One region of the Caloramator sp. ALD01 genome, then DNA from elsewhere that is predicted to be linked to it. Evidence: a T-box and tRNA genes for the amino acid it is inferred to sense, from the RefSeq annotation. Region 1 holds a T-box; the other regions hold tRNA genes.

What was found. A T-box is a leader RNA that pairs with one kind of tRNA and senses whether it is charged. The one in region 1 lies ahead of proS (proline--tRNA ligase), so its partner is inferred to be a tRNA-Pro.
Region 2: it encodes a tRNA-Pro, which carries the amino acid that the T-box ahead of proS (proline--tRNA ligase) is inferred to sense. The anticodon was not compared.
Region 3: it encodes a tRNA-Pro, which carries the amino acid that the T-box ahead of proS (proline--tRNA ligase) is inferred to sense. The anticodon was not compared.

The regions. Positions count from the first base shown of each region.
Region 1 covers NZ_AXAA01000028.1:21,995-25,280, reverse strand. Annotated here, with positions in the region: gene A3M9_RS0109915 (ECF transporter S component) at 34-543, shown strand; gene A3M9_RS0109910 (DUF3842 family protein) at 555-968, opposite strand; T-box leader at 1,147-1,359, shown strand; gene proS (proline--tRNA ligase) at 1,437-2,879, shown strand; gene A3M9_RS0109900 (asparaginase) at 3,192-3,286, opposite strand, start outside.
Region 2 covers NZ_AXAA01000058.1:334-3,619, forward strand. Annotated here, with positions in the region: gene A3M9_RS0112050 (class I SAM-dependent rRNA methyltransferase) at 1-985, opposite strand, end outside; gene A3M9_RS0112055 (PilZ domain-containing protein) at 988-1,347, opposite strand; gene A3M9_RS0112060 (DUF2391 family protein) at 1,456-1,791, shown strand; tRNA gene A3M9_RS0112065 (tRNA-Pro) at 1,927-2,002, shown strand; tRNA gene A3M9_RS0112070 (tRNA-Pro) at 2,117-2,192, shown strand; gene A3M9_RS0112075 (4Fe-4S binding protein) at 2,474-3,142, shown strand.
Region 3 covers NZ_AXAA01000009.1:29,504-32,789, forward strand. Annotated here, with positions in the region: gene A3M9_RS0106050 (phosphoenolpyruvate carboxykinase) at 1-204, shown strand, start outside; gene thiT (energy-coupled thiamine transporter ThiT) at 284-919, opposite strand; TPP riboswitch at 953-1,054, opposite strand; tRNA gene A3M9_RS0106060 (tRNA-Pro) at 1,212-1,287, shown strand; gene ndk (nucleoside-diphosphate kinase) at 1,352-1,750, opposite strand; gene A3M9_RS13310 (3'-5' exoribonuclease YhaM family protein) at 1,823-2,764, shown strand; gene A3M9_RS0106075 (V-type ATP synthase subunit D) at 2,789-3,286, opposite strand, start outside.

The DNA of each region.
Region 1 (3,286 bases):
ATATAACTTATTCCAATTTAAAGGAGGGTTCTTATGTCAAAAATAAAAAATTTAGTACTTGCAGCTTTATTTTTGGCACTTGGTCTTCTTATACCAAGTATATTTCATATGAGTGGTCTTCCAGGTAATGTATTCTTACCAATGCACATACCAGTTCTACTTTGTGGGTTTATATTAGGAGAAAAATATGGTGCACTTATTGGATTTGTTACTCCATTTTTAAGTTCTATACTAACTGGTATGCCACCTATTTATCCGGTTGCAGTTGCTATGGCCTTTGAGCTTGCAACCTATGGATTTATATCAGGATATTTATACAAGAAGAGAAGGGTAAGTTTATTTGCAGCATTGATTTCTGCTATGCTTCTTGGAAGATTGGTTTTTGGTACTGCAAATTATATTCTTTTAACATCAATGGGAAAAAAGTATGTTCTAAATATGTTCATAACTGCATCCTTTGTAAAATGTATTTGGGGAATTATTATACAGTTTATTGTAATTCCTTTTGTTGTGAAAATGATTGAAAAGTATAATCTTGTATAAAAATAAGGGAGCTATATTTGCTCCCTTATTTTTTCTATAAATACCTCTATGCATTCCTTTATGGATAAATCCTGTGTGTTAGGTATGTATATGCCGTGTTTTTGAAGAGGAATAATTAATTTTGTTGCAGGTGAATTAAATATTGCCTTTGAAACTGTGGATGTAACTTCTCCACAGATTCCACCAGCACAAAGTATTCCAATAGGGCCAATTATAAAGTTTATCTGATTATTGAGTATATATTCACTTATGTTTTTGCTTCCTATAATTCCTTCTTCTGCACCGGATTTTAGCATATTTTTAAGTGCTGTTTTGTTAAGACCTAAAGCAACAACTTTAACTTTATCTTCAAACTCCTTTTTTATTTTTTTTATAACTGCCTGACCAATTCCAGCACCTTGTCCATCGACAACTGCAACTATCATACAACCACCTCATAACTATAATACTATAAAAAATAAATAATATGAATTAAAATTTGAAAACAAGATTATAATTTAAATTTAAAGGTTATAGTATGTCCTATGATAGTGAAATTTATCTTGTTTAAAAACAATGTTGCAAACAAATTAAAATATGATAAAATAATATAGAAATAGAATATTTAAGACTATGACGAGGAATAGTAAAAGTTAGTTCCTTTTCAGAGAGGGAATGGTTGGTGCGAATTCCTAAAGGACTGATTTTGAACCCACCTCTGAGTTCTGCACCGAAGTTAAAGTAGGCTGCAGCGGTTTTTCCGTTATCCATTTGAGAGAATATGCATTTGCATATTAATTAGGGTGGTACCGCCGAAAGTTTGCCTCGGTCCCTTTTAGGGATTCGAGGCTTTTATTTTATCGAGAAAACAAAGGTTTTTTTAATTAATACATAAAAATTAAGGAGGAGATAATATGGCAAAGGAAAAGGATAAAAAGCTTGTTGAAGCGATAACATCAATGGATGAAGATTTTGCACAGTGGTATACAGACATAGTAAAAAAGGCTGAACTTATCGATTATTCAAGCGTAAAGGGATGTATGATTATAAGACCATATGGATATGCAATATGGGAAAATATTCAAAGGGATTTAGATGCAAGATTTAAAGAGACAGGACACGAAAATGTTTATATGCCTCTATTTATACCAGAGAGCCTCTTAAGAAAGGAAGCAGAACACGTTGAAGGTTTTGCACCAGAGGTTGCTTGGGTTACTCACGGAGGAAGTGAAGAGTTAGCAGAAAGACTGTGTGTTAGACCAACATCAGAAACTCTATTCTGTGAGCATTTTTCAAAGATAGTTCAATCATATAAGGATCTTCCAAAGCTATATAACCAATGGTGTTCTGTTGTAAGATGGGAAAAGACTACAAGACCATTCTTGAGAACAACTGAATTTTTATGGCAAGAGGGACATACTATCCACGCAACAGCAGAAGAGGCAGAAGAAGAAACAATTAGAATGTTAAATATATATGCAAAACACTGCGAAGAAGTACTTGCAATACCAGTTATAAAGGGGAGAAAGACAGAGAAGGAGAAGTTTGCAGGAGCAAGAGCAACCTATACAATTGAGAGCTTAATGCACGATGGAAAGGCACTTCAAACAGGTACTTCCCACTTCTTTGGGGATAACTTTGCAAAGGCCTTTAATATAAGATACCTTGATAAGAATGGACAATTACAGTATGTATATGAAACATCTTGGGGAGTTACTACAAGATTAATTGGTGCAGTAATAATGGTTCACGGTGATGATAATGGGTTAAAACTTCCACCAAGAATAGCACCAATTCAAGTTGTAATAGTACCAATTGCACAGCATAAGGAAGGTGTACTTGATAAGGCAAATGAACTAAAGGAAAGACTTTCAAAGGTTGTTAGAGTTAAACTTGACGATTCAGACAAGATGCCAGGTTGGAAGTTTGCAGAATACGAAATGAAGGGTGTTCCTGTAAGACTTGAGGTTGGACCAAAGGATATAGAAAAGAATCAAGTTGTACTTGTAAGACGTGATACGATGGAAAAAATTTCAGTTTCAATGGATAATTTAGAACAAGAAGTGTTAAGGCTTCTTGATGATATACACAATAATATGCTTGAAATGGCAAGAAAGAATAGGGATGAACACACTTATGTAGCAACAAATATGGAGGAATTTAAGGATATAGTTGAAAACAAGCCTGGATTTATAAAGGCTATGTGGTGTGGAGATAGAGAATGTGAGGATAAGATAAAGGAAGAAACAGGTGCAACTTCAAGATGCATACCATTTGAGCAAGAAACTTTAAGTGACAAGTGCGTATGCTGTGGAAAGATAGCAAAGCATATGGTTTACTGGGGAAGAGCATATTAAAAAAGTTCCATAAATAGTATTTAAGAATATTAATAAGCATATTTATTAGATGAAATTTGAAGAAGCCCCATAAAGGATTTTATATATGGCTCTTTTATAAGCCTTAGCAAATCTTGCTTTTCGGCTTTGAAAAGTCCGTAATTCGGCACAGGATGTGCCGAGCCGAGCAGTCATCAGGACGATGACATTGCGAGGGTAGGACTTTTTCAAACAAAGAAAAGCTTAGATTTGATTGGCGAAATAAACGAATGCCTAAGAAATCCTTTATGGGGCTAATTTATAAATACTCCAAGTATTTTAAAATCCGTTTTTTTAATTATATAGCTCCATCTCAAATATTCTTTTTATCTCATTTAAATCCCTTGTTTTACTTAGTGCTACAATTAGTTTTATTCTTGCTTTTTGTC
Region 2 (3,286 bases), on a different contig from region 1:
AATATCCACCCTTTTTAACCATTTTGAGTGCACGAAGGTTGATTTCCTTATATCCTCTTACTGCACCTTCAACTGCAGAGCGTGATTTTGTAAATGCTGGAGGATCTAATATAACAACGTCATACTTTCTTCCTTCTTTAGCCCAAGTTTTTAATACATCAAAGGCATTGTGGGCCTCAAATTTACATATATTTTCAAGTCCATTTAGTTTTGCATTTCTTCTTGCAAACTCAACAGCGTGTTCAGATACATCTATACCAAGTACGCTTTTTGCACCAAAATGTCCAGCGTGAAGTGAGAAGGAACCTGTATGGCAGAAACAATCAAGTACATCTGCATCCTTTACTATGTCCTTTATTGCATATCTATTTTCCTTTTGGTCTAAGAAATATCCTGTTTTTTGACCATTTTCAATATCTACATAGTACTTAACTCCATTTTCTTCAGATATGATTGTTGTGTCAAAGGGTTCTGTTAAGAATCCCTTTCTTTGTTCAAGTCCCTCAAGTTCTCTTACAGGTACATCACTTCGCTCATAAATACCCTTAGGATTTAAAACTTCTTTTAGAACCTTTACTATTGTATCCTTCCATCTTTCTATTCCTAAGGATAAAAATTGAACTACAAGATAATCACTAAACTTATCAACAATTAGAGCTGGAATAAAATCGGCTTCACCAAATACAACTCTACAAGATGTAGTTTCAATTACCTTTTTTCTATAATTCCAAGCATCCAATATACGCCTTCTAAAGAAATCCTCGTTTATTTCTTCGTCTTTTTCTCTTGTCATTATTCTAATTGTGATTTGGGATTTTGGGTTTATGTATCCTTTGCCTATAAACTTACCCTTATAATTATAGACTTCAACTATATCTCCAGGTTCAAAATCTCCCTCGATGTTTTCAATTTCATTTTTATACACCCAAGGATGTCCATCTTCAACTCTAAGTCCTTTTTTATAGCCCAAAAAAACTTTTGCCATATCTAAACCTCCGTTTTATTGTCTTGTTTTAATATATATGTTCTTATTTTGTGTATATCCTCAAGATTCAATGCAATAAATTCTCCGCCACAATAAAAATATCCATTTGAATTTTTATTCCATCTAACTTTTACAAGAGCTTTAAAGGGAAGATAGTCATCTATTCTAAGAAAAAAAGAGACAAAGGCATCCTTTGGTATAAAAAAGTTTGATTTTAATGCAATGCCTGCTTCAGAGATATCGACGGTATAAAGTTTGCAATTGTCACGAAAGGTTCTTTTTTCGTTGTTATATATAACTGATGGATATAGTATTTCACATTCTAAACGTGCTCTTTTATATTTTCTTCTTTCTTCCCCCATTTTATCTCCTCCTTATAGCTATTATACTAAAATTTAACTAAAATAAACATATTTATTTTACATTAATATTTTTAAGTTGCAGAAAATATATTAAAAGGAGGTGTGTTTATGTTACAGGCTGACTATATGCAGAGGCTGTTACTAATCGCATTAGCTAATATAGGTATAGTTATTGTGACATTCTTTATATTTTCATTTATATTTTCGGGAGAGTGGAGACACAAGATATGGGAAAAGTACATTAGTTCATTTGCTAAATTTGTTGTATATATATTTATAGTAAGTCTTGTTGTAAATATTTTAACAGCGTGGGCTGTTTATGCATTGCAACTTGATAGATATATAAATGTAATAGTTCCAATGGTTCAATCTATTATAATAGGTTTTGTTGCAGCGTGTGTTCCAAGACGTGGTGTGGAATATAAGAGATATAGTGAAAAGTAAATTTTAAAAATAAAAAAGAAGTCACCTAAATATAAGTGGTGACTTCTTAAGTTTTAAAAGTTGTTTATATTTAAAAATAAATATAAAAAAGTAGTTGCAATATGAAAAAATAGATGCTATAATTATCTTTGTCTTCGGGGTGTGGCGCAGATGGGAGCGCGCGTGGTTTGGGACCATGAGGTCGCAGGTTCAATCCCTGTCACCCCGACCAGAAAGGATTGCGAAAGCAATCCTTTTTTTATTGGTCTTTGTTTAGAATTTAATTCAATATTTTCATTATAATAGCAAAGTGCTATAATTAATATAAATGCATTTGGTTTTGCGTCGGGGTGTAGCACAGGTGGTAGTGCATATGGTTCGGGACCATAGGGCCGCAGGTTCAAGTCCTGTCACCCCGACCAATTTATATATAATTAGTTACTATACATTATTCACATCTTAATCCTATCTTAATGAAACAAATCAATAAACTTACATTATATATTACCTAATCTTCAATAGCTATAGTAAATAGAAGAGTTAAAACTACAATATACATATTATAAAATCACAATTGTTCAACAAATAAAAAAAATCACAATAATACTACTTTGTTAAGAAATATTGACAAAAGAAGATATTGTTATTAGTATATACAATGTAATATACCTACTGGGGGTATAAAAAGAATGGAGGGATTTAAATGTTAAATGTGTGGAAAAAGTATTCATATATATTGTTTTTTGCCTTTTTTCTGTTGGGAGCAATAGATTTAAGATTTGCAGTAATTGCAAGTATTTGTATGATTGGACCAATAGTGTTTTCGTTTTTTAATGGTAGATATTGGTGTGGAAACATATGTCCAAGAGGTAATTTTTATGAAAATATTTTGAGCAAAGTGTCAAATAAAAAACAAGTACCTAAATGGATGAAGAGCTATGTCTTTAGAACACTGGTTATTGTACTTATGTTTTACATGTTTATTAGTGGAATAGTTGCTGCCAATGGTAATCTATACAAAATAGGATTGGTTTTTTATAGGATGATTGTTGTTACGAGTTTAGTAGGAATAATGTTTTCATTTATCTACAATCATAGAACATGGTGTAATTTTTGCCCCATGGGAACTATTGCATCAATTATTACTAAATTGAGGGGAAATAAGAATGCTTTATATGTAAAACCAAGTTGTGTTTCTTGTAAATTATGTAGTAAAGCATGTCCGATGGGGGTTAACCCTTATGAATATAAAAATGGCTTTATAGAACATAGTGATTGTATAAAATGTGGAAAGTGTATTTCAAGTTGTAGAAGATCAGATATAATAGTAGTAAAAGAAATAAAGGATTTGGATTTAACAAAAGTAGCTTAAAACATATTTGTAATCCCATAAATGTAGGTTGTGTTTAAACCTGCCTTTATGGGAAATACTATAAAATATTTTTTAACAGAGATTTCGCACTTGAAAATTTTTAGGGTGGTAAGTCCGTTGATTTATAAGGGTTAAGAAATAGTA
Region 3 (3,286 bases), on a different contig from region 1:
GTATCATCATATTTTGCCAATCCATTTGGACCACTTCAATGGCAAGATAGATCTAACGAATTAATTGAAATATATTTTAAAACCCTATTTGATAAAGGAATAAAGGTTGGTCAAATAAAAACACAGCTTGGAATAAAAGGTTTAGAAAAGGAAGGACCAACCCTTGCTGCGAAAGCTTTATTTGAATTAATAAATAGCCTATAAAGTTTCCCCTTCATGCGATTTATATAAAACAGAAGAATCCGTGAACATATTTTGTTCACGGATTCTTTTTGTAATTTAATCAACATCTTTCAGTAGATAACCTATTTATTGCATTTTTAAATTGTGGTATAAACCCTATTACAATGCATAAAATGAGGTCTGGTAATAGATAAGTTAAATTATATATTAATGAATACACTAATACATTTTGTCCTTCAGGTGCATAGGATGCAAAGAATATAACCCCTGAAATTACGTGGAAGAACAGCCTTCCAGCCCCCCCTATCACCATACCAACAGGTATATTTTTTCTTGATAAACCAGCAAGCCCTAACGCTCCAAAGGCAAGTGGATAGTCTATTATAACCTGTGCCCAATGAACAATATAAGGCTCTTGTATAAATTGAAGTATCCCATAAATTGCACCTACAATTACTCCATCCTTCACTCCATAGGTATATGCAAATATAAAAAGTGGTATTAAACTTCCAAGTGTTATAGAACCACCTTGTGGAAGTTTAAAAATCTTAATGTAGGATAGCACAAAGGAAAGGGCAATACATAGACTTGCTGTTGTTATTTTTCTTGTGTCAAATTTCTTCTCCTTAGTATTAGATTTGTTTAGATAGATTGATGTAATGGCAATAAGCACCAACGCCCCAAGAATTGCCCAAACATAGGGCTTAATCTTTAAAAGTCCTTCAAAAAAATGCATAAAAAAACCTCCTTTTTTTATACAGACGCAAAAAGGAGTACTTTTCCGCTTCCCTTCGCTGGCATTACCCAGTTCAGGTTCTAAGGGTCGAAGGTTTTACCTTCCTCTCAGCCTAAGGCTCCCCCAGCGTCTGCTTTATTATTTTCAATATAATTATACTATTCTGACGCTCAAAATACAACTCATATTTCTAAAAATTGTATTCAATAATAAAATAAGATTCAAGGGAATATATACTAATAAGTATTGATTTATTTTAAAATTAGATTTATAATATATGTGTCAAATATATCTGGGTGTGGCGCAGATGGTAGCGCGCAAGAATGGGGTTCTTGAGGCCGCTGGTTCAAGTCCAGTCACCCAGACCAAAAGCCTTGGCATATGCCAAGGCTTTTTTAGTCATATATGGTACAACATTTCACATAAGTGAGACTATTCAAACCAAAGCTTTATTTCTCTTTCAGCTGAATCTTTACAATCAGAGGCGTGAACTAAATTATATGTATCTTTATATGCAAAATCCCCTCTTATTGTTCCTGGCAGTGCATCTTGATATTTTGTTGCACCATTTATATTTCTTACACATTTTATTGCATTTTCACCCTCTATTATCATAGCTATAACCATTCCAGATGTTAAGTATTTTATAAGCTCCTCAAAAAACTCCTTTCCCTTATGTTCCTCGTAGTGCTTCTCTGCCAATTCTCTTGTAGGAAATACAGACTTTATTGCCTTGATTTTTAATCCCTTCATCTCATACCTCTTTATTATTTCTCCAATAAGCCCCCTCTCTACACCATCAGGTTTAATTAAAACTAATGTTTTTTCCATTTTTATCCCTCCAATCTAATATTTATGTGTAAAGTTTATAAATTTAATGTATAATATTAACGAGGTGATTTTATGCAAAATTTATATCCAAACGAAAAAATAGAAAATCAACCTGTTGTAGTAAGAAAAATTGAAAAAAAAATAGGTCAAAATGATAAAGGATACTACCATCTTCAAATAAGCTCTGGTATAAAAAACTATGATGCTAAGATTTGGAATGACAGTCCTGATATTGCAGAAAAAATAGTACCCGGATGCTTTGCCTATATTTCAGGTGTTGCTAAAGATTTCAAAGGAACCCTTCAAATACATATAAACAAAATAGAAAAAATCGATAATCCAAGCCAAGAATTAATAAATAAAGTTATACCCTCCTGTTATTTAAATAGCGAACAAATAGAAAAAGAACTATTTGAAATAATTGATACTATAAAAAATGAAAAAATAAAACAATTATTAAATAATATATTTACAAATGAAAATATTAAAACTTCTTTTTTAAAAAAAGCGGCTGGTGCAGAGATACATCACGCATACATAGGCGGTCTTGCACAACATACCATTGAAGTTGCAAGAATTGTAATTAATTTTACACAAATATTCCCATATGTCAATTATGATATTGCTGTAGCCTCTGCATTACTACACGACATCGGTAAAATAATTGAGCTATCAGATTTTCCTGAAAACAAATATACAACAAGGGGAAAACTTATAGGCCATATAAACATTGGAATTGAAATACTAAATAGCTTTATAACAAAAATACAAGATTTCCCTCAAGCCTTAAGATATGAACTTGAACACTGTATTCTTTCTCACCACGGAACCTTAGAGATGGGTTCACCAGTTCTTCCTATGACTCTTGAGGCAATAGCTGTTCATAATGCAGATAAGGCAAGTGCTGAAATTAATGCCTTCCATCTTGCAATAGAAAGGGATGCAGGAACAGACGCTTGGACAGACTATAATCCAACCTACAAACGTGCTATAAAAAAATCTATAAATATATAAAAGCTAATCCATAGGATAATAGTCCTATGGATTAGCTTTTTTCCTTTGACTCTTCTTTTTAACAACCTTCAACCTAAAGAAATCCTCTCTATCCTTTTCCTCCAAAACATCCTGTATATATTTTACTATCTCCTCATACTTTGGTATCTGTATGTTTTGAAGTGCATTGGCTCTTTTTTGAGTCTTTTTTATTTCCATAGCAAGTTTAAACACTGCATTTTCAACCTCTGCATATTCCATAATGAGATATGTTATTTCCGAAAACTTAATAAAGGCAATATCCATAGCAGTATTTGTTTGATAAAAGCTATAAGTTGGCTCTTTATGTTTCTTATCATATCGTACTATGGGCACTTCAACCCCCATTACACTTTTAAACAGTAAATTAAACTGCCCATTTTCGGGAACAGTATGGGATATCTCCTCAACCGTTGAAACACCCATTGTTATATTTGCCATTATAAGTGCCTCATAGGCCTCTTCAAACTTTTTATTTATCATCTCCTGTATGTCCTTTGCTTT